2 regions of the Isoptericola sp. GX10416 genome follow, and region 2 is predicted to be linked to the other one. Evidence: riboswitches for the same ligand, from Rfam matches in the RefSeq annotation. Region 2 holds a riboswitch; the other holds the start of a gene.
What was found. A riboswitch is a leader RNA that binds a small molecule or an ion and turns the genes downstream of it on or off. The one in region 2 is predicted to bind cyclic di-AMP.

Region 1 (14,375 bases), on a different contig from region 2:
GCGACGACGGCCGACGACGTCGCCAGCCATGCCCATGCCGCCGCGCGTCCCGGGACGCGGGCAGCCACCAGGACCAGCCCGGCGGCAGCGGGCAGCAGGACGAGGACGGTCAGCAGCACGGCGTCACCTCACGGTCAACAGGATGATGAACAGCACACCGAGTCCGGCGGCGGCCTGGGCGTAGTACTGGTGCAGCATGCCCGTCTGGGGCAGGCGGGCGAGCTCGCCGAGGCGGCCGGCCGCGGCCGCGGTCCGTCGTACCGCGCCGTCGAGCACCCGGTCGTCGAGGACGGCGGTCCGTCGGGCCGCTCCGAGTGCCCCGACGGCAGAGCCCTCGACGGCCCCGTCCACGTGCCGCACGTCCGCGGTGCCTGTGGCGCGAGCAGCGGCAAGGACGCCGGCAGGCAGGGCCATGGCGCCCCGATCGAGGAGCCGGTCGGCACGGTCGGCGGCCCGAGCGATCCCGAGTGCTCCGCGCCCGACAGCGGTCAGCAGCGCGCGAGTGCCGAGCCACGGTGCCAGCGTGGTGCGCTCGAAAGCCTCAGCCACTGCCGGTCGAACAAGGACGACGGCTCCGACCACCACGGCCAGCACTCCCGACAGCGCCAGCGCTCCCGCCCCGGGTCCCTGGCCCGGCGGCACACCCAGGAGGCCCGCGACGGCGTCGCGCACCGCCGGCAGCGCCAGGACTCCCGACGCGACAGCTGACGCCGCGAGCACGAGGATTGCGACCGCCGTCGCGGCCGGCACCCGCTGCGCCGAAGTGCCACGCCCCGGGGCCAGGACGAGCGCCACGACCTTTGCGGCATAGGCCGCCGAAAGCGCCCCGGCAGTCAGGGCGACGACATGGAGCGCGGCACCGCCGGGCAGGCCGGCCGCCTCGACCCCCGCGAGCACCTCGTCCTTCGTCATCCACAGCGACAGCGGCGGGACGCCCGCCAGCACCGCGGCGCACACGACCGCCGCCACGCCCACCGCGGGCGTGCGCCGTGCCGCTCCGCGCAGCCCGGAGAGCTGCTTGGTGCCGAACACACCGAGCCAGGCACCGGCCGCCACGAAGAGACCTGCCTTGACCGCGGCATGGGCGGTCAGGTGCTCGACACCACCGAGCAGGCCAGCACCGGAGCCGACGGCGGCGGCTCCCGCGCCGAGGACCACGAACCCCATCTGAGCGGCGGTGCTCGCCGCGAGGAGCAGCTTGAGATCGGTCTGCGCCACGGCGACGGCGCCCAGCACGAGGGCGGTGACCGCACCGACCCAGGCGATGGCGGCCGCCGCCGGACCGGTGAGCCCGTCATGCAGTCGCAACAGCAGATAGCCTCCCGCGGCGACCATCGTGGCGGAGTGCAGCAGGGCACTGACGGGGCTCGGCCCCTGCATCGCCGCGGACAACCAGCCCGAGAACGGCAGCTGGGCGGACTTTCCGAGCGCAGCCACCACGACGCCGGCCGACGCCAACGCCGCCCACGGCGATCCGAGGCCGACCAGATCGAGGGACAGGCTTCCGCTACCGGCGAGAACGGCTCCGGCCGCGACGTACAGGCCGAGGTCGGCCGCCCGGGTCGTGAGCAGCGCCGTCGTGGCCGCCGTCGTCGTGCCCGCGGCACGCCAACGGAAGCCGATGAGGGCGTACGACGTGGCTCCCATGACCTCCCAGCCGACGAGCAGACCGGGGAACGTCGTGGCAGTGACCGTGAGCTGCATCGCCGCGACGAACAGCAACCAGTAGCCGAAGAACCGTGCTCGCGAGACCTGTGCCTCGCGATCGGCCGCGGCGAAGACCGTCACGGCGAGGGCGACGGCCGCCACCGTCACCGTCAGCACGGCCGAGAGCCCGTCGACGGCTAGACCGACGTCCGCCCCGTCGACGACCGCTCGGCCAGCGGCGGCCAGGAACGGCACCGAGACGGCGGGTCGCGCGATGGCTGCGATGACCGCGAGGAACGCACCCGCGACGCCGAGCAGCAGGGCGAGCGGGACGGCGGCGCGATCGAACCGATGCCTGCCCAGCAGCAAGACCATCCCCCCGGCGGCGGGCAGCACGACCAGGGCGAGCAGCGTGGCGCTCATCCGCCGAGCTCCTCGGCCGCATCGACCGTGTCGACCTGTCGCGCGCGGTAGATGGCCAGCGCGACGGCGAATCCCATGGCCATCTCCACCGCCATGACCACCGTGGCCACCAGGACGAGCACCTGAGGTCCCGGAAGCTGCGGCGTCACGAAGTACCAGGCCGAGCCGGCAGCCAGGAGCACACCGTTGACGACGAGTTCGAGGCCCATCATGACCATCACGATCGACTGCTGGGACAGCGCGCCGAACAGGCCTGTGCCCACCAGGGCGGCAGCGATCGTCAGCACGACCTGCAAGGTCAGGACACTCATCGGGGCAGCCCTCCATGCACGGGGTCGTCCGGGCGGCCCTGGCCCAGATCGGCACCGAACCGGTCGTAGCGGCCACGGTGCGTCGCCAGCGTGATGCCGGCGACCATCGTCGACAGCAGCACGACGCCGACGACGACCATCAACAACATGTGCTGGCCCATGATCGCCTCACCGACCTGCCGCGTGGGATCCGGCGGCGGGGTACCGGTGCGCTCGGGCCAGTCCACCGTCCAGATGCCCACGACCAGCACGGCGAACGTCGCGGCACCCACCACCGCCGACACCTTGGTGCTGTGCATCATCGTCATCGGCATGAGGCCGGCCGGATTCATCATCAGCATGATCATGAACACGACCATGATCGCCATCTCGATGGTCATCATCAGGATCGTCAGCAGGCCGAGGTAGGCGAGGTCCATGACCAGCAGCATCCCGCCGGTCGCGAGGAAGGACGCCAACAGGCAGAACGTCGCACGGGCCATGGAGTCGACGACGAACACCAGGACGCCCGCGCATACCGCCGCGGCACCGAGGCCCGCCAGCAGGAGCAGCTCCGTCATCCGTAGAAACCTCCCAGGGTCAGCACCGCCGCGACGGCGCTCTGGACGATGACCAACGGCAGGACGACCACCCAGGCGACGTCGGCGAACCGCTCGGGACGCACCAGCGGTAGCCGTCGTCCGACGCCGACGAGCACGGCCATCACGGCCAGGGTCTTGAGCGCATACCACAGTGCACCGGGCAGGGCCGGCCCGTCCTCGGCCCCGAGGAACCAGGCCGCTGCGGTCGCGGACGCGACGCCGAGCAGGACGGCGCGTCCGAGGTCCACCAGCAGCCGGTCGAGCCCGGAGAGCTCGCTCAGGACGCCGCCGGCGACGTCTTGCGCGGCCGGCGCGCCGAACGGCCCCCAGAAGGTGAAGGCCGCCGCACCCAGGAGGAACACGACGAACGCCACCGGCATGGTCCACACGAACCAGGCGCCACCCGCCTGAGCGGCCACCACCTCGGTGGCACGCAACGATCCGGCCCCCACACCCACCGTGATGATCGCGAACATCAACGGCAGCTCGTAGGCGAGCCCCTGGGCGAGGAAGCGGTAGGCGCCCACCAGGGAGTACACCGCGTTGGGGCCCCAGCCCAGCAGCCACACGGCGACCCACAACAGTGCCTCGGCGGCGTTGAACCAAACCAGGTCCGCCGATGTCGAGACCACGCTGCGCCCGTCCCACGGGAGCACCGCGGCGGAGGTCAGCGCGAGCGTCGGCACGGCGGCGACGGCGACCGTGCGCAGCAAGGCGTCCGGAGCCAAGGTGGTGCGCCGCCGACCCAGCAACAGCCGCGTCCCTGCACGCACGGGTGCGGCCGCGTCCGGCCCGGGCCCGGCGCGGAACCCGGGGCGGAACCCGGGGCGGAACCCGGCGCGAGCCGCAGCGTCGAGCCCTGCGAAGAACAGTCCGAGCAGCAGCGCGCCGACCACCACGACGAGCCCGGCCCACACCGAGGTCCAGGTGGTCGGATCAGTCATGTCCGCCCCCGTGGTGGCCTCGTGCCGGCTCGACGTGCGCGGCGCCGTCCCCAGCGTCGTCGTGCGCCAGGGCGTGTCCCGGACCGACGACGACGCTCGCCACGGCGAGGCGGGCGCCGGCAAGCTCCGCACCCTGGAGTGTCGTTGCCAGCTCCTGCGGACCGACGACCGGGCTGCGCGCGTCCGGCGGAGGGCTCTCGCTCAGCACGTCGCACCAGCGGTGCAGGCACTCCGCGACGTCCGTCCCGGCCGGGGCCGGCACGCCGCGCAGCGACCAGGCCAACACCCGGGAACGCGCGAGCCGGCGCGCCGACCGAGCGGCGTGCGCCGCGGCTCCGGGCCGTTGCTCGCGGACCGCCGCGCGAGTCTCACGCCACCGCTGCAGGACGGGGGCGGGCCCGGTCAGCGTGAGCAGCCGGACCAGCGCGTCCAGCGCACACTGTTGCGGACCGGCTGTCCAGGGGTGCGCGTCGTCGGCCCAGCGCACCCCGACATCGGACAGCACGTCGCCCTGCATCGACGCCTCGACGACCAGACCGTCGGGCCACCCGGGCAACCAAGGGCCCAAGGTCACGTGCAACGTCTCAAGCTCGAGCCCGTCCCGGTCTGGCGCCGAGGACGCCATGGGCAGCCCGGCGACGTCCATGTCGTCGTGGTCGTGGCCCTCGCCGCTTGTGGGCCCCTCGTGATCGGCGTGTCGGTCGGTGTCCGCGTCCGGCCCCCGGCCCACCCACGGGTCTGCGGGCCCGGCGTCGGATCGTTGCGCCTCCCACGCCAGGAGGTGGCGAACCGCCGCGTCCAGGCGGGCGTCCAGGTCCGACGCCGTCGCGAGGTGTACGTGCGACCGTGGTGCCGGCACCTGGGCCCAGAGCACCTCCACGGCGGCCGCGAGCTCCGGCCCAGGGCTGCCCGCGACGACCAGCAGGTCGGCATCCGCAGGGGAACGCGCCAAGGGCCAGCCGCGGCGCAGCAGCACGGATTCGACGACGCTCCCGACCCCACGCCCGTCAGGCGCCACCACGACCAGCACATGAGGTCGCGCCAGAGCGAACCGGGCCACCCGCCCTCTCAGACCCATCGCAACGCGCCCTCCCGCCAGGCGTAGACGACACCGACCAGCAGGACCGCGAGGAACCCGAACATCTCGATCACGGACGTTGCCCCCGTCTGGGCGACCACCACCGCCCACGGGTACATGAAGATCATCTCCATGTCGAAGGCGAGGAACAGCACGCACAGGGCGTACCAGCGCACGTGGAACCGCGAGACGGCGTGCTGGGCTGGGAGGTTGCCCGACTCGAAAGGCAGGCTCATGGCGGGCGTCTGCGCGACGGCCAGCGCCATCGCAGCCACCCGCAGCCCGATCAGCACGAGCCCGATGCCCAGAGCCAGCCCACCCAGCGCGACCACAGGTGCCTCCCTCGCATCGGCACGTCACCTTCGGCTATGGCTCCCCACGATGCCGAGAACCGGATGTGTCAGCATCTCGGCAACCCCCGTGCCATTTGCGAGGCCGTGCTCATCCACGGCGCGGGCGCCGGCTCAGGGGGTTTGTGCCGCGACCGCGTCGACGAACTCCCAATGCCACGGCTCGTACTTCGAGCCGCCGGCCCTCGCCCAGTCGGGGTTGTCCCAGCCGGAGGTCTGCGCCTGGCCTGCGAGCCAGTCCCACCGCTCCCCGGCATAAGTCTCGGCGCACAGGTCGACCGCGAGGCCCCAGCCGTGGTTGGAGGTACCCGGCGTGGCTGCGAGGTAGCCCTTGGCCGCCTTGGTCGCGACCTGCTGGTCGTAGGACCGGTAGCCGTCCGAGATGCACATGGCCTCGCCGAACCTGGCGAGGTAGGCCTCATTCAGCTGGGCCAGCGACTGGGCTGCGTCCGCGCGCATCTGCGCCGCACCGTCCCAGGGCGAGCACAGCTGGTCGACAGGGACTTGACCGTTGGCCAACCCCTGCTGAACTGTGACGTCGCAGCCAGGGGGCATCGCCGCATCGCCAGACGCATCGTGGTTCTGAGGCTCGCCATGGTCGTGCTGCGGGGCTTCGTCCGGCTCCACCTGCGGCGGCGGGGTCGGCTCCGGTTCCGGAGCCGGCTCGATCTTGATCTTCGGTCGTTCCCCGGCCCTGGAGACCTTGGCGGACCGGTCGACAACGACCGGGGGAGCTGCGGCCACCGGCTTGCCCTTGCTGGCTTCCTGCGCCCGGGCGTCGGGCCCCTGCCCGAAAGCGTCGGCATGGGCGTCCCGGGACTCGCCGGTAGTGATCGCGAAGGCAGCCGTCGCAGCGACCATGGCGGCAACACCGAGGCCGCCGCCAAGGAGGCGGGCGCCGGCGAGCGCGCTCCGCGGGCGAGCCTCTGTATGGCGACCACGTCTCGTGCGGCTGCGGGTCGACTGAGCTCGACGAACCCGCCGGGACTCAACAGGACTCGTGTAGCCGTGCCTCATGCGAGGCCATCACAGAGCAGTCGGCCCCGGGCAGGCTTGAGATCGGCTACCGGACCAGCGCACAGGTAAACAGGCATCGACATCTCCTGGCGCCTGCGAGGTTAGCTGTCGGGTTCGGGTCGGAGACTGACCCGGCCAGCGAGATCGCTCGCATGGCTTCACCCCAAGGACGCCGACCTGCGGCGCCCGAAAGTGGTTCCCCCGTCCCTGCCGAACCTCGACGAGCACGCGACGGCGGCAGGGCTCGACGCCCGCCCGTGCACCCCACGATCGTGAGATGGACAGAACGTACCGGACGACGCACCGAATGTCACGGATAGATAACGAGGCCCGAGTCTGGCGACGGCTTCCGCCGAGATCCCGGATGCGCCTCCGGGTATGTGTGCTCGTGGCTGTGGTAGCCGCGATCACGGTGTCACCCGGCCTCCTGGCCAAGCACCGGATCCCAACTGGCACCCAGGTCACGGCTGGTGAGCAGGCCGGTGTCCGTGGCGATGAGGATCCATGGCTGGTTGCCGGGGCTGTCGTCGGGCACGTACGTCATGGCCTGGAACCCGCTGGGCGTGCTGCCGTGCTCGGTCCAGTCCTCGGAGCCGGGTGAGCCGGTCCAGACGACGCCCTGGGGGTCGATCCCGACCAAGGTCCCGCCCAGCCCGGCATCGACGAGTACGAGGCGTGGCGCATCCCGGTCCAGGGTGAAGGTCCGCCCACCGTCACGGCTCAACTGCAGTCCCGCGGGCGTGGCGGCGACGATGGTGTCCGGGGCGGCGCCCATGACGTGCACGTCGCGGGCCTCCACGGTCGCGCCAGGCGTCCAGCTCTGCCCGGAGTCATCGCTGATCAGCAGCCGTGAGGTAGCCGAGTCCAGACCGACGACGCGCACGGCGCCGCCACTGGTCGTCGCTGTGCTCAGCGCGTGGAAATCGACTTCACCGGTGAGGGAGACCTGCTCCCAGGTGGCGGCGCCGTCGGTGCTGCGCATCAGCCCGAGATTGGGCGACTTGAGGTCCGGATATTCCCCGGGAGCGGGGTGACCAGAGGCGTAGACGGTGCCATCGACAGCGAGGGTCATGCCCATCGTGTCCTGGCGACCCTCGCCGGCCCGCTCGAGCTGTCCGGGCTCGTCCCGGAACGGGTCGGTGATGGTCCAGACGCCGGTATGGGTCGCGATCAAGATGGTGTGGTCGGTCCTGGCGACCTGGACGTCGTGCACATGCCTGAAGTCAGGCAAGTCCTGGGTTGCCGGCGTCGTAGCGGTAGGCGTCGGTGGTGGGGTGGTGGTGCAGGCAGCCAACAGCAGCACGGCTGCCGCTGCTGCCCACCTGCTCCGCCGTCTCATCAGGGCAAAGTTCATCAAGGCAGTCCTTCGGCAAGAGCCCGCGGGGCGTGCGCCGTCATGCGCACCCCCACGGGCAGAGGGTCACATCGAGGCGAGTAGGTCTTCCATGGTGGAGATCTCCGCCTGCTGGGTCTCGACGATCTGCTGCGCCATCGCGACAGCGTCATCGTGTCGGCCCTCGTCCATCTGGACCTGCGCCATCTCGATGGCACCCTGGTGATGAACGATCATCTGCTCAAGGAACAGCCGCCCTGCCTCGGCACCCTGCGCGTCCTGCAGAGCCTGCATGTCCTCTTCGCCCATCATCCCGTCCATGGACCCGTGATCCATCGAGCCGGACTCAGCCATCGGTGATCCCCATTCCTCGAGCCAGGTGCTCAGCTGCTCGATCTCGGGGCCCTGTGCGCCCTTGATCTGGTTCCCCAGGTCGACGACCTGGGGGTCGACGCCGTCCTTGACCAAGATGACGTCGGACATCTCGATCGCCTGCTCGTGGTGGGGAACCATCATCTGGGCGAACATCATGTCTTGCTGGTTGAACAAGTCGCCCTGCGCTGAGCTCTCCTGCTCTTCGATCTCGGTCGCGGAGGGCATCGACGCCATGTCGTGCCCAGAGTCGTCGTCGTTCGAGCACGCCGCGAGACTCACGACGGCCGCCAGCGCGATCGCTGGCGCAAACACACGCTTGAACTTCATGAAAATGGACCTCTCAACTCGGTACTCAGCAACCACACATGCCCCCAGAGAGGGGCGAAACGGTCGACGCGAAAGCGTCGAGGGCGTGCGGTTCCTACGTCCGAGAGATCCCGAGGAGATGAAGCGACGGCGCGGAGCCATGGTGGGACTGCGCCCGGCCCCCATCGACGAGGCGTGACCACACGGGGGCAAGGCGTGCCAGGATGCCGGCGCCGGGGCGCGTGAAGGCGAGGAGCACGACCAGGACCATCAGGCACATGGCCGATGCCATCTCGTGCACGCCACAGTCAACGCAACCATCCTGCTCGTGGTGCCCACTGCCAGCCCCCTGGGCTGCCAGGTCATGGGTGGGGGCAACGTGGTGGTCCGCGCTGGCCATAGTCGCTGCCGCCGGCCCGCCGTGGGCACTGGACGACCCGCTCATCGCGTGCATCGTCACGACACCCAGCAGCAGCGCCGCGATCAGCAGGGCACCCGAAAGACCTCGCCGGTGCCCAGCGAGGAGCGAACGAAAGTCGGCCATCAGGTGCATGTCCCCGTCAGCCTAACTACCGCTCCAGAGCATTGCCACGAAGGCCACTCCTCCAGCCCCTGATCCCAGCGCGGCGAACAGCGCCCGACGTGCCCATCGCCCACCCGTACGCACACCGTGCCGTGCTCGTGCCTCCCACCTCGCGCACTCGGCCCCGCACGCAGCGCACGGCGCCATGCACACCGGCGTGAGCTCCGGTGCGAGCTCCCGGGCCCAGTTGTAGCGTCCCGGACAGAGCCCGGATCCTGTGCCGACAGAAGGGACGAGGCCATGCCGACGGAGAACCAGCACGACGGCGGCGCTCAGCACGCCGAGACTCAGCACTCGGACGACCAGCACCAGCACGGCTCCGACGGCCACCAGATGAAGGGCATGTACCTGCGCTTCGCCGCGATGATCCTCACGGCCATGGTCGTCATGTACTGGGTGATGTTCGTCGGTTCCTGGGAGTGGAGCCACGTCCGCTTCAGCCAGAGCCGGGTCTTCATGGCGATCACCATGGGCGGCACCATGGGCCTGATCATGCTCGCCTGGATGCTGAACATGTACAAGAACACCAAGGCCAACGTGGCGATCGTCGTCGCGAGCCTCGTGCTCCTCGCCGGTGGTACCGCCCTGGACCGGAGCCAGGTGACGGTCGACGACACGGCGTTCATGAGCGCGATGATCCCGCACCACTCCCTGGCCATCACGCGGTCCGAGCGAGCACAGATCACCGACGTCCGGGTGTGCCAGCTCGCGGTCGAGATCATCGAGGCGCAGAACCGCGAGATCGCCGAGATGGACTGGCTCATCGAGGACATCCAGCGCAACGGGCTCGCCCTGACACCCGAGGAGGCCGACGCCCGACCGGTCCCGGCGTTCCCCGGGACCGCGATCCGCGGCTGCCCGACGCCCTGACCCACGGGAACGAGGGCAGGATCGGATGAACGCGAAAGGGGCTGCTACCCGGTGAGATGACGCCCATCTCTGGTGCCCGCGGCTCCGGTTGCGCAAACCGCGTGCACTATTCGTCCGAACACTGCGAGATGGAACACTGCACTTCCGCCAGACGGGCGTCGCAGCAGACCGCCCCACGACTTGAGGTCGTCGAAGCGCAACTGGAAGAGCGGCGCCCGGCCGGTCGGCGGCTCGGGCCGTCGACGCGCCTGGTCGGCGCACCTCCTACGCGAAGTCGGCCCAGATCCGCTGCTCGCTACCGTCGACAGTCATCGTCCCGCCGTGGGGAAGGATCCACTGTGGTCGCGTGTGGCCGAACGGCACGCCGACGACGATGACGGCGTCGGAGTTGTAGCGCTGCACCGTCTCGATGGCGGCATCGCGCTGCTCGGCACGCTGGGCGGATCGCTCTGCCGACGTCCGGCGCACCTCGAAGGACGAGGCCGGCGGTCGGGCGACGACGACGGCGTCGACGGCGTCGAGGAGGCCGCGCTCCCCGAGCGAACGCACGATCCAGCCGAACTCCCGAGCGGGGATGAGCTCTTCCGAGCTCTCGAGCAGCAGGACACCGCCCTGCAGCACGCCCGGGTCGGTGGGGAACCGGCCCGCCATGAGGATCCAGGCGAGTATCTCGATGCAGCCTCCCCAGGTGCGGCCGGTGACGGACCGCTGGGGTCCGGCCCAGGTCCACGGTTCGGTGGGTTCCCGGTCGCCGTGGTCCGTCAACGCTGCGGGGTCCTGCCAGTCGATGCCGAAGTCCTCGGACTCGCCCGGATCGGTGATCTCCAGGCGCTCACCGGTGAGCAGCGCGGCGCGCAGCGAGGCGGCGTGGATCGGGTCCACGGAGGGACCAGGCCCGAGGTGGACCTGCGTGGAGCCGCCGTAGAAGCCGGCGATGCCGTGGGTCCACAGCCAGTTGAGGAGGTTGGTGTTGTCGCTGTAGCCGAGGAACGGCTTGGGGTCGGCCCGCATCAGGTCGGCGTCGAGGTGGGGGATCACGGTGATCTGGTCCTCGCCGCCGATGGTGGCCAGGACCGCCCGGATGTCAGGGTCACCGAACGCCGCGTTGAGGTCGGAGGCACGGGCCTGCGGCGTCGCGCCGAGCTGGCGCGTGGTCGGGTACTCCACGGGGACCAGGCCGGTGATCTCCTGCAGACGCGCCATGGCTTGTTCGTGCACCGCCGGCGCGAACCCGGGCGCGGCGAACGATGGTGAGACGACAGCGACCTTGTCCCCGGGGGCGGCCTTGCGCGGCGATGCGAGCTCCATGACCGACAAGGTGCCACACCGGAAGACCGGCGGAAGACGACTTTTCGTCTGACCTGTGTCGCAGTGCCGAAGCGACGCCGATATCTCGCGAAACCGCCGTGCCGCAGAATGGCGGAAGCGCTGTCGCTGCTAGTGCTACGGTGGCCACGGAGGTCGCAGCCATGGAAGTGGTATATCAGACCGGCGAGAACCGTGTTGTTCTCCGTCCCGCGCTTCTCGTGATCGCGTGTGATCCACGCGCGCTCGAGCCGGTGATGGACTACACGCCCCAAGAGCTGGAACTGCTGAATTCTCTGCGCAACTTCACCTTCTACACGACGTGCCTGCGCGTGTATCCGCGCACGTCGCAAGGTCGGGTCGTCATCCTCGCTCCTGATGTCGTCGAGTCCCAGTCGGGCCTCGTGCAGGGTTATCGCAACGAGACGGCCAAACAGTGGGGTCTTCCGGTCGCGAACGACGCCGAGAGCAACGTGGTCACGATCTATCAGATGGCCGGGATCGACGGCGAGGCGGATCCAGCCACCCTGGCCGCGCAGCGCGAGGCGTTCCTGGACGACCCGCCGTCGTGGTGGCCGTTCCAGCCTGGTCGGTACGAGATCGTGCAGGTCGAGGAGAACCAGAACGGCGTGACCCACCCGGCCGCCAACCCGTTGTTGACGCCGTACTTCAACCAGTTCTCGTTCGGCGAGCTCGGTGCCGGTGCACCGTGGCGATGGCTCGACATGCAGGGCGCGAACGACACCGTCTACGTCCACGCGTCGACCTGCTTCGAGTCCGTCCTGCACTGCTGGTCGTACCTGAACATCCTGCTCAGGGCGAAGCCGGAGCTGATGACGATGCCCAAGGACAGTGCCATCGTCATCATCGGGGCGGGGGTGAGCGGGCTGCTCTGCGCGCAGCGCCTCATCGACGCGGGCTACACGAACGTCATCCTGCTGGAGAAGACGGATCGCTTTGCCGGCAAGACGCACTCGCTGCAGGTGCCGGATCAGGACCGTACGACGATCGCCGAGCTCGGCACGTGCTATCTGTCACCGGCGTACGACCAGATGGTGCAGTCGCTCTCCGACTTCACCGTCGGCAACGCCCGTGTGCCCGTCGCGCACGGTTCCGAGCGCGGCATCGTGGTCGGTGAGCCACCCCACGAGGCGGTCATGACTTTCGGTGACTACGGGCTGATGGTCGCCTGTCAGCACCTTGGTTTCGGGTGGCCCTGCAGCGAGGAGGAGCAGGAGCTCGCCTACCTTGCGCTCGCGGTCGCCGCCGCGAACTACGTCCGCCTGCGCTACGAGATCTTCGGCACCTTCAACGGAGTCATGCCGGACTCGAGACCGGCGGGTGACCCGTACGGCGTGTTCTCGAAGACCTTCGCGCAGTACCTCGATGACAACTGGATGGGCGTGCTGAAGGGCTATCTGATGTACGCCTATCAGGTGCAGGGATATGGCGATCTCGACAAGATTCCTGCGTACTACGGCCTCGTCTGGGTCACGCCGGACATGGCGTGGCCCTTCGGCGAGTGGAGCGGCGTCACAGCCTGGCAGAAGGGCTGGGAGGACGTCTGGGATCAGATGGTCAGGAAGTGCACCATGAACATCACGCTGAACGCGGACGTCGTGAGCATCCGCCGCTGATCCCGTGCGCCGGCCGTGCCCAGCCCGGCGTCAGACGGCGCGGGCCCGGTACGCCGTCGGCGACATCCCGTGCGTGCGGGCGAACCGCCGGGAGAAGTACAGCGGGTCGTCGTAGCCGCACGCCCGCGCCACCGCGGCGACGGGCAGGTCGGTGGTGTCGAGCAGCACGCGAGCGCGGGCCAGGCGCAGCCCGGTCTGGTACTGCAGCGGGGAGGCGCCGACCTGAGCACGGAACAGGGCGCCCAGCTGGGAGGTGCTGATCCCGACGATCGCCGCGAGCGCCCCGACCGACGTCCGGCGCGGGGCGGTGGCGCGCAGGTGCTCGACGGCGCGCTCCACCGGGTCCGGTGCGGGTCCGGGGGAGCGGCGCCCGGTCGCCACGACGTGGGCGAGGGCGTGCCAGGCGGCTCCCGCAGCTCGGACGAACCCTCCCGCCGTGCCGTCGTCGACGGCGTCGATCACCTGGGAGACGAGGCTGGCGGTCGTCGTCGGGTCGCGCAGGTGCGAGACGGGTCCCCCGGCGGCCTGACGGGCGGCGGCGGCGAGCTCGTCGGCGTCCGGGCCGGTCACGTGCAACCACCAGAGCGTCCAGGGTGCGCCCTGGGCGGCGGCGTACTCGTGCGGGGTCCGTGCGGGCACGAGCACGACATCCCCGGCTCCGACGTCGAACCGTCCGTCCGGCGTCCGGCACCAGCCGGCCCCGTCGGTGCAGACGAGCAGGACGTGCTCTCGGGCGCCGTCGGGCCGCGACCGCCCGTGGCGGGCGGCATGGGGGAAGAATCCCGCGTCCGTCACCACGAGGCGGCCCGTCACGGGCCGTGCGAGTGCCGCGCGGACCTCCGGGCGCGGCACGACGACCATGCGCTGGCCGGCGAAGCCCTCGCGGAGACCTCCGCCCGCCTCGACCGTCGATTCGTCCATGCGCCTCAGAGAATCGCCCATCGCACCGCGCCGTCAAGCCGCCTACGTTCGTACCGTGCCCCCTGAGGAGTCGCGGATCATCCTGCCGCCCGCCCCCGAGAACATCGCTGCCCACCCGGTGCGCGGCTGGCGAGAGCCGGTGTCGATCGACACCTACGGCATCGGCGAGCCGGACCGCTACCCGGCATACCTCGACCAGCGGGTGTACCAGGGGTCGACGGGCGCGGTGTACCCGATGCCGTTCGTCGACAGGGTGGAGCACACCAAGGCGCCTCGGGAGTGGGACGCGATCCACCTCGAGAACGCGTACGTGCGGCTGATGGTCCTGCCCGAGCTGGGCGGACGCATCCACGTGGGCCTGGACCGCACCCGCGGCTACGACTTCTTCTACCGCAACGACGTCATCAAGCCGGCACTGGTCGGGCTGCTCGGGCCGTGGGTCTCGGGCGGGGTGGAGCTCAACTGGCCGCAGCACCACCGCCCGGCCACGTTTCTCCCCACAGAGGCGTGGATCGAGCGCGAGCCCGACGGCGCCGTCACCGTCTGGTGCTCCGACCACGACCCGTTCGCCCGCATGCAGGGGATGCACGGCGTCCGGCTGCGCCCGGACAGCGCGCTCGTCGAGCTGCGGGTACGTCTCGTCAACCGCACCGACGACGTGCAGACGTTCCTGTGGTGGGCCAACGTCGCTGCC
Region 2 (14,375 bases):
CCGGGCGATCGCGGATGCGGGCGGCGACCAGGGGGCCACCGGCGTCGCGTACGCCGAAGCCCTGGCCGAGCTCGTCGACGAGGTCCGCTTCCCGTACCTGCGCCCGCTCGTCGAGCACGGCACGTACGTGAACCAGCCGGGCGGCCTCGACGAGGTGGACGACATCCGCTGGGGCCTGGACCGGACGCTCGACGGCCTCGCCGTCCTCATCGACGCACGCTCCGCCGATGCCGGGGGCCACTGCACCGGGGCAGACGGCGTCGCACCGCCGTCGGGCACCGACACCGGGGATGGCGACACCCTCACCGAGGAGGCCGCCGAGCGGGCGCGGGTCTACGCGGGCGACCCCAAGGTCAAGAAGGCGGCGACCAAGCGCAAGGACGCCGAGCGCAAGGTGCGCGAGGCTCGCAAGAGGCTCCGCGAGCTGGAGAAGGCCGAGCAGGCCGCCCGCAAGGTCGAGGCCGAGGCCGCGCACCAGGCGGCGGACCGCGCCGCCCGGCAGTAGGCCTCAGCCCGGCAGCACGTCAGCCCGGGAGGGTCTCAGCGCTGTCGGCCGATCGCCCGCACCGCCGAGCGTGGCAGCACCCGAAGGAGCGCCGAGGCGGCCTTGTAGCGGACCGACGGCGTGGAGATGACCACGCCGCGACGGACGTCCGCGAGCGCCTGCGCGACGACGAAGGGCGCGTCGAGCCAGGCGGCGTCGGGCATCTGACTCATCGAGAGCCCGGCACGGTCGTGGAACTCGGTGTGCGTGTAGCCGGGGGACAGCACGGTGGCGGTGACGCCGGAGCCCTGCAGCTCGACGGCGAGCCCTTCGGTGAAGGAACGCACGTAGGCCTTGGCGGCGGCGTACGTGCCGCCCGCGGTGAGGGCGGCGACCGAGCCGACGTTGAGGACGGCGCCACGCCCGCGGGTGGACATCTGCCCGACGGCGGCGTGGCTGAGCTGGACGACGGCGCGCACCATGACGTCGACGGCGTCCAGCTCCGTGCCGACGTCCCCGCCGACGAACCGTTGCGCGGTCGTGAACCCGGCGTTGTTGACGAGCAGGCCCACGGGGCGCCGCTCGTCGCCCGGCTCGTCCCCGGTGACGGCGAGCCGCTCGGCGACCCGGGCGACGTCGTCCGGGTCGGACAGGTCGGCGGGCAGGACCTCCACCTGGACCCCGGCGGCGGCGCGGATCTGCCCGGCCACCTGCTCGAGGCGCTCGGTGGTGCGCGCCACGAGCACGAGGTCGTGGCGTGCCGTGGCGAGCTGCCAGGCGAACTCCAGTCCGAGGCCGGCGGTGGCGCCGGTGACGAGCGCGGTTCCCATGAACGCACTCTATGGCCCTAGGGTGCGTGCGTGCGTATCGCCACGTGGAACGTCAACTCCCTGCGGACCCGGCTGGACCGCGTGCTGGCGTTCCTGGAGCGCTCGAGCATCGACGTGCTCGCGCTGCAGGAGACGAAGTGCCGCGACGACCAGCTCCCGGTGGCCCCGTTCGAGGCGGCCGGCTACGAGGTCGCGCACACGGGGTACCACCAGTGGAACGGTGTCGCGATGGTCTCCCGCGTGGGCCTGGAGGACGTCGCGACGTCGTTCGCCGACCAGCCGGCGTTCGGCAAGCCGGGCCAGGAGCCGCGGGTCGAGGCGCGCGCGATCGGCGCGACCTGTGGCGGCGTGCGGCTCTGGTCGCTCTACGTGCCGCACGGGCGTGCGCTGACGGACCCGCACTACGCGTACAAGCTCGCCTGGCTCGACGGGCTGCGCGCGGACGCCGCGGCGTGGCTGCAGGCCGACCCGAGGGCGCAGGTCGGCCTGCTTGGCGACTGGAACGTGATCCCTCGTGACACGGACGTGTGGGACGTGACCGCGTTCGAGGGGCACACGCACGTCTCCGCCCCGGAACGGGCGGCCTTCGCGGCGTTCGAGGAGGCCGGGTACACCGAGGTCACCCGCGAGCACCTGCCGGCCGAGCACACCTACACCTACTGGGACTACCAGCAGCTCGCGTTCCCGCGGAACCGCGGGATGCGCATCGACTTCGCCTACGCCTCGCCGGCGCTGCGCGACCGCGTCACGTCGGTGGCGATCGACCGGGACGAGCGGCGCGGCAAGGGCGCCAGCGACCATGTCCCGGTCGTGCTGGACCTCGCCGGTTGACCGCGGCGCCGGCAGATCGATCGACACGCTCTAGGTTGTTCCCATGACCGACGTTCCCGACCGCTCCGAGGACCCGCTGTTCGTCTCGCCCGGCCCGGGGCCGGCCGGGACGCCAGGCCCGGAGGGAACGCCGGGCCCGGAGGGGACGCCAGGCCCGGGGCACCGCGGGTCCGACGGCGGCACCCCGGCAGGCCGGTCCGCGGCGGTCCACCGGCCGGTCGTGCCCGAGGACCCGGCCGCGTACGGGGCGCGCTGGGGAGCTCCCGGCGGGCCGACGCCGGCCGACCGCGCCGCCGCCCGCCGTCGGGCACGGGTCTGGGTGTTCTCGGTGCTGGCCGTGGTGGTGCTGGTCGTGGCGGTGGCCGCGGGGGGTTCGTGGTGGGCGAACCGGGCGCACGACCGCGCGTGGGAGCCGGTGGCAGCCGACGTCGTCGAGCCGACCTCGGCTCACGCGGTCCAGCTCGTGCTGGGCTCGTGCGTGGCCGACGTCCCGGGCTCGACGTCGGTGGACACGGTCGAGGTGGTCCCGTGCCGGGACGAGCACACGGCGCAGGTGGTGGGGCGGCACGACTCGGCGGCCGACGAGGTGTGGCCGGGCACCGACGTCGTGGTGGCGCGTGCCGCACGCGGGTGCACCCCGGAGCTGCTCGGTGCGGGAGCGAGAGGCTCCGACGACGTGGCCGACCTGACCTGGGTGCTGTGGACTCCCAGCGAGGAGTCGTGGGCCGAGGGCGACCGAGCAGGTCTGTGCGTCGGCGTCTGGCCCGCTCCCCGGACGGGCAGCCTGCTCGAGTGAGCCGGTCCGGCGCGCCCTCACCCTGAGTTGTGAAGGTCTCGGCATGACCTGCGAGAACGGTGCCCCGCAGCCCTCGGATGGTGGCGCTCTCATCGGGCACTCGTGATATATCGGGCGTCGATCCGTCCCTGTGTGGCGAGAAATAGAGCGATTTGCCGTATCGAGGAGGAATGCGCCCGCCGACGCATTTCTTCACACCTTCTCCCCGAGTGGCCCCACAACCCATCGTTATCTGATTGTGATCTGCGAGGAACTCGCCGCTAGCGTGCCCGGGTCGCCCCATGTCCGGGGTGAACGGTCGGGCCGCAAGCCGAGTGCTGCCGGCGGCCCGACATCACCGAACCCACGGCAGCAGCGGGAGAACCACGTTCTTCGGGCGGACTCGTGCCGCCCTCGGGGTTAAGCCGTCTCACGACGGCGGGCCATCACTTCTCGGCCTCATCCGACAGCTCATCTCGCAGGCTGGAGAGGTCGCCATGTCAATGCACCACAGTGCTGCGCGCCCGCAGGGCGCCACCACCGCGCGCATGCCGCGCCTGCGACGCTCGACCGTCGCCATCGCCCTGTCCGCCGCGCTCGCCGGCGGCACCGTCGTCGCCGGAGCCGGGCAATCGTCGGCAGCGCCCTCGCCCTCCGCGGCGACCGTCTCGACGACACACCTGCCGACCGCCGGCCACGGCGTCATCACGGCCAAGAAGTCGAAGCCCGTCGTCAAGGCGTCGGTCTCGCGCAAGACCGCCAAGCAGGGCAAGGGCAAGACCCGCCCCAAGTTCACCGTGCAGGTCACGAAGGGCGGCGACGCCGTGAAGGGCCGCGTCCGGCTCTTCGTCGACGGCAAGAAGGTCAACGTCAAGAAGCTGAACAAGAACGGCATCGTGCGCATGAAGCCGCTCCTGAAGCGCTACGACGTGGGCAAGAACCGGATCCGCCTGACCGTGGTGCCCGCCAGGTCGACCGGGCTGGCCAAGGTCAAGAAGCACCGCACCATCACGCTCAAGGCGAAGCAGAGCCGCGGCGCCAAGGTCGTCAAGGTGGCCAACCGCTACGTCGGCCACCGCTACTCCTACGGCGGCACCAGCCCGTCGTCCGGGTTCGACTGCTCGGGCTTCACCTCGTACGTGTACAAGAAGGCGGTCGGCAAGAAGCTGCCGCGCACGACGTCCGCACAGAAGCGGGCCGGCAAGACGGTCTCGCGGTCCAAGGCCCGCCCCGGCGACATCGTCTACACCCCGGGTCACGTCTCCATCTACGCCGGCAACGGCAGGATCATCGAGTCGGCGCGTCCCGGCGTCGGCGTCGTGAAGCGCAAGATGTGGCAGAACAACCCGACGTTCATCCGCATCTGAACCGTCCGGACGGCACGTCAGGCTGGGCCCGCACTCCCCCGGAGTGCGGGCCCAGCCTGTTCTGCCGCGAGGCCTCCACCAAAAGTCGTAGCCCACGTTCCCCCTCCCGCCAGAAGCGACGACGGCGTCGCCCCGGCCAGTCTGGAGGCACCGCACCGCACCGGCGCGGACACACGAGAGGGGAACACGTGCCCGCCATACAGATCACCGGCCTGCGCAAGTCGTACGGAACGTTCGACGCCGTGCAGGGCGTCGACCTCACGGTCGAGAGCGGACGCGTCGTCGGGCTGCTCGGCCCGAACGGCGCGGGCAAGACCACGACGCTGCACGTCCTGCTCGGCCTCGCCGCGCCCACCGCCGGCGAGGCCCTCGTCCAGGGCCGCCGTCACAGCGACCTCGACGACCCCGCGCGGACCGTCGGCGCGCTCCTCGACGCCGGGGGTCTGCACCCCGGACGCACCGGCCGCGACCACCTGCGCATCCTCGCCCTGGCCGGCGGGATGCCGGCCCGCCGGGTCGACGACGTCCTGGAGATCGTCGGGATGACGCCCGCCGCCGACCGCCGCGTCCGCACCTACTCGCTGGGCATGCGGCAACGTCTGGGCCTCGCCGCGGCACTCCTCGGCGATCCCGGGATCCTCGTCCTCGACGAGCCCGCCAACGGCCTCGACCCGGCAGGTATGCGCTGGCTGCGCGAGATGCTGAGGTCCTTCGCCGACGGCGGTGGCGCCGTCCTGCTCGCCAGCCACGTCCTCGCCGAGGTCACCCAGGTGGCCGACGACGTCGTCGTGGTCGGCCAGGGCCGCGTCATCACCGCGGGCCCGCTCGACGAGCTCGTCCAGGACTCCTCCCTCGAGGACGTCTACCTCGACCTGACCGCCACCACCGCAGGAGTGCGCTGATGTTCCGTGCCGAGATGCTCAAGCTCCGTTCCACCCGCTCTCCCTGGGTCATCGGGATCGTCGCCGTCGCGGGCGCCGCGCTCGTCCAGGCCCTGACCATCCTGATGCCCCGTGTGCTCCAGGGCCTCGACGCGTTCGCGGCGTCCACCGGTTCCGCCGGGCCCTCGGCGGACCTGATGCCCGAGCTCGGCGCCCTGACCGACGTCGGCGACGCCACGGTCCAGCGCGGCATGCTCGACCTGCTCGGCAACGGCCCCTCGGGCACCGGCTCCGTCGGTGTCGTGACGCTCTGCCTGCTGATCCTGGGTGCGCTGGCGGGCACCACCGACTTCCGCACGGGCGGCATCGTCCCGACCGCTCTCGTGGTGCCCTCCCGCACCCGGATCCTGCTCGGCAAGGCGACCGCGACGGCGGTCGCAGCGCTGGTGATCGGCGTCGCGCTCGCACTCGTCTCAGCCCTCGGCCTCGCGACGGCCGTGCTGACCGCCCCGGGCGCCGAGCTGGCCGTCGGTGCCGATGAGATCCTCGGCATCTGGGCACGCGGCCTGGGCGTCCTCGTGGCGTTCACCTGGCTCGGCCTCGGCATCGGCGTCCTCGTGCGCGGACAGGTCGCGGCGATCGTCGTCGTGGTGGCGCTCGCGTTCGTCGAACCCATGGTCCAGGCGATCGTCGCGCTGCTGTCCGCCGGCGGGTCGTCGGCCATGTCGTGGCTGCCGCTGACCATCGGGGCACTCGCCTCGGCCGGCCAGGGCGCCGGCGGCATGCTCGGCGGTACCGAGACGATCGGCGTGGCGGCCGCCCTCGCCGGGCTCGCGGCGTGGGTCGCCGTCGTGCTCGGCTCCGGAGCGGTGACGTTCCGCCGCCGCGACCTCCTCTGAGACCGCCCGGTCCGGAGGCACCCGGCCTGCGGGCCCGGTATCTCCGGCCGGTAGTCTCGGCCCCAGCACCCGACGGACGAGAGGCAGCTCGCGTGATCGGCTCCCTGCGCCGGCGTCTCCGCGCCGACCCCACCACGCCCGTCGGCCGCGACGCCGTCCTCGGAGCGGTGGTCGCCGTGCTGACCATCGCGTTCTTCCTGGTGGTCGAGAAGATCGCGCTCGACGACGTCGTCGTCCTGCTCGTCGACCAGGGCACCGACGCGGCGCAGATCGAGGGCCGCGGCCGGTTCGCGGTGGTCGCCGTGATCGTCGCCCAGGCGATGTTCCTGACGCTGCGCCGGCGGTCACCGCTGCTGTGCCTCGCGCTCGTCGCGGGCGCGCAGGTGGCCCTCGTGGCCGTCATGTCCCCGATCATGTCGTTCCAGGCGCCGGCCACGCTCGTCGCGGCCTACTCGGTGGGCGCGTACGCCCGGCGACACGTCGCGCTCGGGTGGGCCGGCGGCGCGGCCGTGGTGCAGACGCTCCTCGGCTTCGTGCTCACCGGGCCCGTCCCCGAGCACCTGCCCGCCACCGGGACGGCCGCGACCCAGCTGTGGACCGGGCTCCTCTCGGCGCTGGTGGCGTACGTGGGCGCGACGCTGATCGGTGTGTACGTGGGCACCCGCCGGGAGCTCGAGACCCAGCTGCGCGGACGTGCCGAGCAGGCGGAGCGCGAACGGGAGGCCCTGGCCTCCCGCGCGGTGCTCGAGGAGCGCAACCGCATGGCGCGCGAGCTGCACGACATCGCCGCGCACCACCTGTCCGGGATCGTCGTCCAGGCCGCCGCGGCGGAACGCCTCGTCGGCACCGACCCGGACCGCGCCCGGGAGTCCCTGCGCTGGATCCGCACCCAGGGGCGCTCCACCCTGGACGACCTGCGGCTCGTCGTCGGCCTCCTGCGGTCCGGGGACCGACCGGACGGCCGGGACGGCAACGACGGGGACGCGCCGCAGCCGACCCTCGCCGACGTGCCGCAGCTGTTCGCGCTCGCCCGCTCCACGGGCGCCGACGTCCACCACGAGACCCGCGGCGAGGAGCAGGACGTCCCGCCCCACACCCAGCGCACCGTCTACCGGGTGCTGCAGGAGTCCCTCGCGAACGCCCGTCGCCACGCCCCCGGGCAGCCCGTCACCGTCGTGCTCGACCACCGGCCGGCCGAGCTCGTGCTCACCGTCCGCAACCGGGTGACCGTGCCCGGCGGCGCGTCGCGCACGGCGGCCGACGGCAGGAGCTCCCGTGCCGCGCCACCGGGGCACGGCCTCATCGGCATGTCGGAGCGCGCCGTGCTCGTCGGCGGGACCCTGGAGGCGGGCGCCACGCCGGACGGCGCCTGGCGGGTGCGGCTGACGGTCCCCCGCGCCGTCGTCACGCAGGAGGCCTCATGACCCGCGTCGTGCTGGTGGACGACCAGAGCGTCGTCCGCGCAGGGTTCGCCGTCATCCTCGGCAGCGAGGGGATCGACGTCGTCGGCGAGGCATCGAGCGGCACGCAGGCCGTCCAGGTCGTGCGCGCGCTGCGCCCCGACGTCGTCTGCATGGACGTGCGCATGCCCGGCGGGGACGGCATCACCGCGACGCGGGAGCTGGCGGGCCCCGGCGTCGCCGACCCGGTCCCCGTGCTCGTGGTGAGCACGTTCGACCTGGACGACTACGTGTTCGGCGCGCTGGAGGCCGGCGCCAGCGGGTTCCTCCTCAAGGACGCCGACCCGGACGTGCTGGTCGACGCCGTCCGGCGGGTGGCGTCCGGCGACGGCCTGGTGGACTCCTCGCTCACGCGCCGGGTCCTCGACGAGTTCGCCCGTCGCCGGGCGCCGGCCGCCCGCGACGACGGCGCGGCCGCCCTCCTGACCCCGCGCGAGCACGAGATCGTGACCCTGCTGTGCCAGGGCTCGTCCAACGCGGAGATCGCCGCCGCGCTGTTCCTCGAGCCCAGCACCGTGAAGTCGCACCTGGGCCGCGCCATGACCAAGACCGGCACCCGCGACCGCGTCCAGCTCGTCGTCTGGGCGTTCGAGCACGGGCTCGCCGGCTCCGTCAGGCGTTGAGCACCTCGGGGGCCACGGTGAGGCCCTCGCCCTCCGGGTCGCGGTCGACCACGACGACGTCGCCGTCGGCCACGTCCCCAGAGAGCAGGAGCCGGGCGAGCCGGTCGCCGATCTCGCGCTGCACCAGACGCCGCAGCGGGCGGGCGCCGTACGCCGGGTCGAACCCCTCGAGCGCGAGCCATTCGCGCGCCGCCTCTGTCACCGACAGGGTGATACGGCGGTCCGCGAGCCGCGCCGCGAAGGCCGCGACCTGCAGCTCGACGATCCGTCCCAGCTCGGTGATCGACAGCGCGTCGAACACGACGACGTCGTCCAACCGGTTGAGGAACTCGGGCTTGAACGACGCGCGCACCGTCGTCAGGACGCTCTCCCGCTTCGTGGCGTCGTCCAGGGTTGGGTCCACGAGGAACTGCGAGCCCAGGTTCGACGTCAGCACCAGGATGGTGTTGCGGAAGTCGACCGTGCGTCCCTGGCCGTCGGTGAGGCGGCCGTCGTCGAGCACCTGCAGCAGGATGTCGAAGACCTCGGGATGGGCCTTCTCGACCTCGTCCAGCAGCACCACGGAGTAGGGCCGACGGCGCACCGCCTCGGTGAGCTGGCCGCCCTCCTCGTAGCCGACGTATCCCGGAGGAGCACCGACCAGGCGTGCGACCGAGTGCTTCTCGCCGTACTCCGACATGTCGATGCGGACCATCGCCCGCTCGTCGTCGAACAGGAAGTCCGCGAGCGACTTCGCGAGCTCCGTCTTGCCCACGCCGGTGGGGCCGAGGAACAGGAACGATCCCGTCGGCCGGTCGGGGTCGGCGACGCCGGCCCGCGAGCGCCGCACCGCGTCGGACACCGTGCGGACGGCGCTGCGCTGCCCGATGAGCCGCTCGCCGATGACGTCCTCCATGGCCAGCAGCTTCTCCTGCTCGCCCTGCAGCATGCGGCCGGCGGGGATGCCGGTCCAGGCCGCGACGACCTCGGCGATCTCGTCGGCGCCGACCTTGTCGGCGATCATCGGGGCCTCCTGCGCGACGTCCTCGGCCGCGGCGACGGAGGCCTCGGCCTGCTCGGCGTCGGTCAGCTCGCGCTCGACGGCGGGGATCTCGCCGTACTGGACGCGCGCCGCACCCTCGAGGTCGCCCTCGCGAAGCTTGCGCTCGGCCTCCACGCGGAGCTCGTCGAGCCGGGCGCGCAGGTCGCCGACCCGGTTGTGCCCGGCCTTCTCGGCCTCCCAGCGGGCGGTCAGGGCCGCGAGCTGCTCGCGCTTGTCGGCGAGGTCGGACCGGAGGCGCTCGAGGCGCTCCTGCGAGGTGGCGTCGGCCGAGTTGTCGGCCTCGGAGAGCACGACCTCCTCCATCTCGAGCCGTGTGACAGCGCGCTGCAGCTCGTCGATCTCCACCGGCGAGGAGTCGAGCTCCATGCGCAGGCGGGACGCGGCCTCGTCGACCAGGTCGATGGCCTTGTCGGGGAGCTGGCGGCCGGAGACGTACCGGTCGGACAGCGTGGCGGCCGCCACGAGCGCGGAGTCGGCGATGGTCACCTTGTGGTGGGCCTCGTACCGCTCCTTGAGTCCGCGCAGGATCGCGACCGTGTCCTCGACCGAGGGCTCGCCGACGAACACCTGCTGGAAGCGGCGCTCCAGCGCCGGGTCGGTCTCGATGTGCTCGCGGAACTCGTCCAGGGTGGTGGCGCCCACCATCCGCAGCTCGCCGCGGGCCAGCATGGGCTTGAGCATGTTGCCCGCGTCCATGGCACCTTCCCCGCCGGCGCCGGCACCCACGACGGTGTGCAGCTCGTCGATGAAGGTGACGACCTCGCCGTCGGACGACGCGATCTCCTCGAGGACGGCCTTGAGGCGTTCCTCGAACTCGCCGCGGTACTTCGCCCCGGCGACCATGCCGACCAGGTCGAGCGCGACGAGGCGCTTGCCCTGCAGCGAGGTCGGGACGTCGCCGGCGACGATGCGCTGCGCGAGCCCTTCGACGACGGCGGTCTTGCCGACGCCCGGGTCACCGATCAGCACAGGGTTGTTCTTGGTGCGGCGGGACAGCACCTGCACGACGCGGCGGATCTCGGCGTCCCGGCCGATGACGGGGTCGAGCTTGCCGTCGCGGGCGCGCGCGGTGAGGTCGGTGCCGTACTGCTCCAGCGCCTTGTAGGTGCCCTCGGGGTTGGGGCTGGTGACCCGGCCCGAGCCACGGACGGCGGGCAGCGCGGCGCGCAGCGCGTCGGCCGTCGCACCCGCCGTCGTCAGCGCCTGCGCCGCCGAGGACTGACCGGCGGCCAGGGCGATGAGCAGGTGCTCGGTGGAGACGTACTCGTCACCGAGCGCCTCCGCCTCCTGGGCGGAGGTGGTCAGGGCGGACTGCATCGACCGGGACGGGGACGGCTGGGCCACTCCCTCGCCGCTCACGGTGGGCAGCGCGACGAGCGCCGCGCGCGTCTTCTGGCCGATCTGCTGCGGGTCGGCCCCGACGGCCTCGAGGAGCCCGACGGCGACACCACCGGACTGCTGCAGCAGCGCGGCGAGCAGGTGGGCCGGCTCGAGCTGGGGGTTGCCGGCCGCCGACGCCGACTGCACGGCGTCGCCGATGGCCTGCTGCGACATGGTCGTGAACTTGGTGTCCATGGATCCTCTCCGTGTCCGCTCTGGGGTGCTGCCGAGTTCAACCTCCGCAAAGTTGAGTCTATTCCACTCAACCCTGTGGTGCATCACGCCGGGACGCCCCCGGGACGATCTGCCGCCAGCGCGTGCCACCGCCGCTCCCGTGGGCGATGCTGGACGGGTGCAGACACCCACCCGAGGCCGAGGCCGCCTCCGCACCGCCGTCGTCGCCCTGCTCGCCGCCGTCGGGCTGTTCGCCCTCGCCGGCTGCATGAAGGTCGACATGGACATGACCCTGTCGGACGACGACACCGTCTCGGGCTCACTGACCATGGCCTTCTCCGACGAGCTCGCCAGCACCATGGGCATGGACCCGCAGGAGCTCTGGGACCAGGCCGGCGGCGAGATCGCCAGCGACCTGCCGGAGGGTGCGACCCAGGAGCCGTACGCGGACGGCGAGTACACCGGCACCACGATGACCTTCAGCGACATGCCGATCGACGAGCTCTCCGGCGCCGGCACCGAGGAGCTGTCCATCACCCGCGAGGGCGACGAGTACGTCATCCAGGGCACCATGGACATGACCGACGACACCGGGCAGCTCGAGTCCCTGCCGGGCGGCGTCGCGGAGAGCTTCGACGTCCGGCTGGCCGTCACGTTCCCGGGCGAGATCACCGACACGAACGGCACCGTCGACGGCAGCACGGTCGAGTGGCGTCCCGCGATGGGCGAGAGCACCGAGATCTTCGCCCGCGGCGAGGCCGGCGGAGGGTTCGGCTCCGGGTTCCCGTGGTGGATCGTGGGCGTCGTCGTGGGTCTGGCCGTGATCGCACTCGTCGCGGTCCTCGTCGTGCGCAACAACCGCCGCCCCGGCACCGCGCCGGCCGGGACCGCGCCGGCCGGGACCGTCCCGCCCGGCGGGGCGCAGGCGCCGAACCCGTACATGCCCGGCGGCACGCCGCCCCAGCCCGGTTCGCCGCTCAGCCAGCCGCCCGTGGCCACGCCGGCACAGCCGCCGGTCGCTTCCCCGCAGCCGCCGGCGGAGCCGCCGCACCCGGCCTCCGAGCCGCCGCAGGCTCCCGGCGGCGCACCGGAGGAGCCGGGCGAGCCGGGCGAGCGCCCTGACCCGCCGCGCTGAGTAGGCTCGGCCGGATGATGCCCGCAACCGGCCCGACCGCAGCAACCCCGGAACCGGCCGCCTGGCACCCCGACCTGCTGGGCGACGGTTTCGAGGCGCGCACGCTGTCGCTGCCCGACGGCGCCGAGGCCACCCTCGTGCGGTACACGCCCTCGGTGGCACCCGGGGGCCACCCGGCGCGGGTGGCCGTGCTGGCGGTGCACGGGTTCGTGGACTACTTCTTCCACCCGCACGTGGCCCGCGCGCTCGCCGCCGGAGGGTACGCGTTCTACGCCGTGGACCTGCGCGGGCACGGACGCTCCTGGGACGCCCACGCGGCGGCGGGCCGCGACCCGAACCAGGTGCCGGACATCGCCGTCTACGCCCAGGACCTGGACGCCGCCGCCGCCGCCGTGCGGGAGGCGGGGCACGAGCGGCTCGTCGTGCTCGGCCACTCCACGGGCGGTCTGGTCGCCCCGCTGTGGGCCGCCGCGCGGCCCGGCCGAGCGGACGCCCTGGTGCTCAACAGCCCGTGGTTCCGGCTCAACAAGCCCCGCCTCACGCGGTGGGCGGCGACGGCGATGGTGGAGACGGTCGCTCCCGTGGCGCCCCGGACCGTCGTGAGCCACCTGGTCGCGGACTACGCCCGCGCCCTGCACGCGGCGCACGGCGGCGAGTGGGAGTTCGACCCCGCCTGGAAGTGGCACGAACCCTTCGCCGTGCGGGCGGCGTGGCTGCGCTCCGTGCTGCGGTCCCAGCGGCGGCTCGCCCGCGGCCTGGACCTGGAGGTCCCGGTGCTGGTGCTCGCCTCCGACCGGTCCAGCCGCGACGAGCACCTGACGACCGACAGCGTGCTGGACGTGGAGCACATGCGGTCGGTCGCACCGGCGCTCGGCGACGACGTCAGCCATATGACGATCCGCAGCGGCGCCCACGACCTGGCGCTCTCCCCCGCTCCGGCCCGCGACGAGTTCCTGGGCGCCGTCGTCGACTGGCTCGACGCGTCCGTCTGAGCGCGGCTCGCCGTCATGTCCGATTCCCGCTAGCCCTGCGCCGCTGCCACGCGCGAGGATGGGTCTCGTGACCATCCAGACCGCACCGGACCCGGTGTTCGCCGAGCGCTACCGAGCGATCGCCGCACGCGACGTCCGGTTCGACGGCCAGTTCTTCACCGCCGTGCACACCACGGGCATCTACTGCCGCCCCTCCTGCCCGGCCCGCACGCCGCGCCCCGAGAACGTCTCCTTCTACCTCACGAGCGCCGCCGCGCACGGCGCCGGGTACCGCGCCTGCAAGCGCTGCCTGCCGGAGGCCACGCCCGGCACCCCGGCCTGGGACCTGCGCGGTGACCTCGCGGGCCGCGCCATGCGGCTCGTCGCCGACGGCGTCGTGGACCGCGAAGGCGTCGACGGCCTGGCCGCGCGCCTCGGGTACAGCCCTCGGCACGTGTCCCGGGTGCTGCGGGAGGATCTCGGCGCCGCACCCCTCACCCTCGCCCGGGCGCACCGCGCGCAGACCGCCCGCACGCTGCTGACCAGCACCGACCTTCCCGTCGCGGACGTGGCGTTCGCCGCCGGGTTCGGCAGCATCCGCCAGCTCAACGACACCGTCCGGGAGATCTTCGCGACCACGCCCACGGAGCTCCGGGCGCGTCGCGCCGGCGCCGCCCTCGCGTCCGCCCGGACCGAGACCGCCGACCGCGTGCGCCTGCACGTCACGCTGCCCGTGCGGGAACCCTTCGACGCCGCCGGGACCGTCGCCTACCTGGGGGCGCGCGCCGTCGAGGGCGTCGAGACCGCCACGACCGACGGCCCCGAGGTCACCTACGCCCGCACGCTCCTGCTCCCCCACGGACCGGGAGCCGTGCACGTGAGCGTCGGCGCCGCCGTCGGCCCCGGACGGGTGGCGCTGCGCCTTGAGCTCGCGTCCCTGCAGGACGTCGCCACCGCCGTCGCCCGCGTGCGGCGCCTGCTCGACCTCGACGCCGACCCGGTCGCCGTGGACACCGCACTCGGCGCCGACCCCGCGCTCGCCGCGAGCGTCGCCGCGACGCCGGGCACCCGCGTCCCGGGAGCCGCCGACCCGCACGAGCTGGTGGTGCGCGCCATCGTCGGCCAGCAGATCTCCGTCGCGGCCGCCCGCACCCACCTCGGCCGTCTCGCCGCGGCGGCCGGCACGCCGTACGACTCCGGGTTCGCCGGCCTGACGCGGCTGTTCCCCACGGCGGGACAGGTCGCCGACGACGACGGCACCCACCTCGCGCTGCCCACCCGCCAACGGCAGACGGTCACCGCCACCGCCCGCGCGCTGGCCGACGGCACGCTCGACGTCGACATCGGCGCCGACGCCGCCACCCTGCGCACCGACCTGGAGACCCGCCCCGGGATCGGCCCCTGGACGTCCGGGTACGTCGCGCTACGCGTGCTGGGACATCCCGACACCTGGCTCACCGGCGACGTGGCGCTGCGGGCCGGCGCCCGCGCCCTCGGGCTGCCCGACGACCACCGCGCGCTCG

Region 1: linked by a shared signal. The riboswitch ahead of ACWAT2_RS09030 (M15 family metallopeptidase) and the one ahead of ACWAT2_RS04855 (C40 family peptidase) in region 2 are both predicted to bind cyclic di-AMP.

What each region holds. Positions count from the first base shown of each region.
Region 1 covers NZ_JBWPVO010000004.1:269,823-284,197, forward strand. Annotated here, with positions in the region: gene ACWAT2_RS08995 (complex I subunit 4 family protein) at 1-119, opposite strand, end outside; gene ACWAT2_RS09000 (proton-conducting transporter transmembrane domain-containing protein) at 124-2,070, opposite strand; gene ACWAT2_RS09005 (NADH-quinone oxidoreductase subunit NuoK) at 2,067-2,381, opposite strand; gene ACWAT2_RS09010 (NADH-quinone oxidoreductase subunit J) at 2,378-2,941, opposite strand; gene ACWAT2_RS09015 (complex I subunit 1 family protein) at 2,938-3,906, opposite strand; gene ACWAT2_RS09020 (hypothetical protein) at 3,899-4,966, opposite strand; gene ACWAT2_RS09025 (NADH-quinone oxidoreductase subunit A) at 4,975-5,316, opposite strand; gene ACWAT2_RS09030 (M15 family metallopeptidase) at 5,449-6,195, opposite strand; cyclic di-AMP (ydaO/yuaA leader) riboswitch at 6,428-6,584, opposite strand; gene ACWAT2_RS09035 (F510_1955 family glycosylhydrolase) at 6,767-7,705, opposite strand; gene ACWAT2_RS09040 (DUF305 domain-containing protein) at 7,772-8,386, opposite strand; gene ACWAT2_RS09045 (DUF305 domain-containing protein) at 9,189-9,818, shown strand; gene ACWAT2_RS09050 (S66 family peptidase) at 10,083-11,126, opposite strand; gene ACWAT2_RS09055 (NAD(P)-binding protein) at 11,267-12,760, shown strand; gene ACWAT2_RS09060 (helix-turn-helix domain-containing protein) at 12,791-13,681, opposite strand; gene ACWAT2_RS09065 (DUF5107 domain-containing protein) at 13,737-14,375, shown strand, end outside.
Region 2 covers NZ_JBWPVO010000002.1:217,282-231,656, reverse strand. Annotated here, with positions in the region: gene ACWAT2_RS04875 (TetR/AcrR family transcriptional regulator) at 1-505, shown strand, start outside; gene ACWAT2_RS04870 (SDR family NAD(P)-dependent oxidoreductase) at 541-1,314, opposite strand; gene ACWAT2_RS04865 (exodeoxyribonuclease III) at 1,345-2,145, shown strand; gene ACWAT2_RS04860 (septum formation family protein) at 2,189-2,941, shown strand; cyclic di-AMP (ydaO/yuaA leader) riboswitch at 3,267-3,416, shown strand; gene ACWAT2_RS04855 (C40 family peptidase) at 3,418-4,287, shown strand; gene ACWAT2_RS04850 (ABC transporter ATP-binding protein) at 4,476-5,189, shown strand; gene ACWAT2_RS04845 (hypothetical protein) at 5,189-6,067, shown strand; gene ACWAT2_RS04840 (sensor histidine kinase) at 6,160-7,491, shown strand; gene ACWAT2_RS04835 (response regulator transcription factor) at 7,488-8,150, shown strand; gene clpB (ATP-dependent chaperone ClpB) at 8,140-10,767, opposite strand; gene ACWAT2_RS04825 (LppM family (lipo)protein) at 10,925-11,881, shown strand; gene ACWAT2_RS04820 (alpha/beta hydrolase) at 11,896-12,873, shown strand; gene ACWAT2_RS04815 (AlkA N-terminal domain-containing protein) at 12,941-14,375, shown strand, end outside.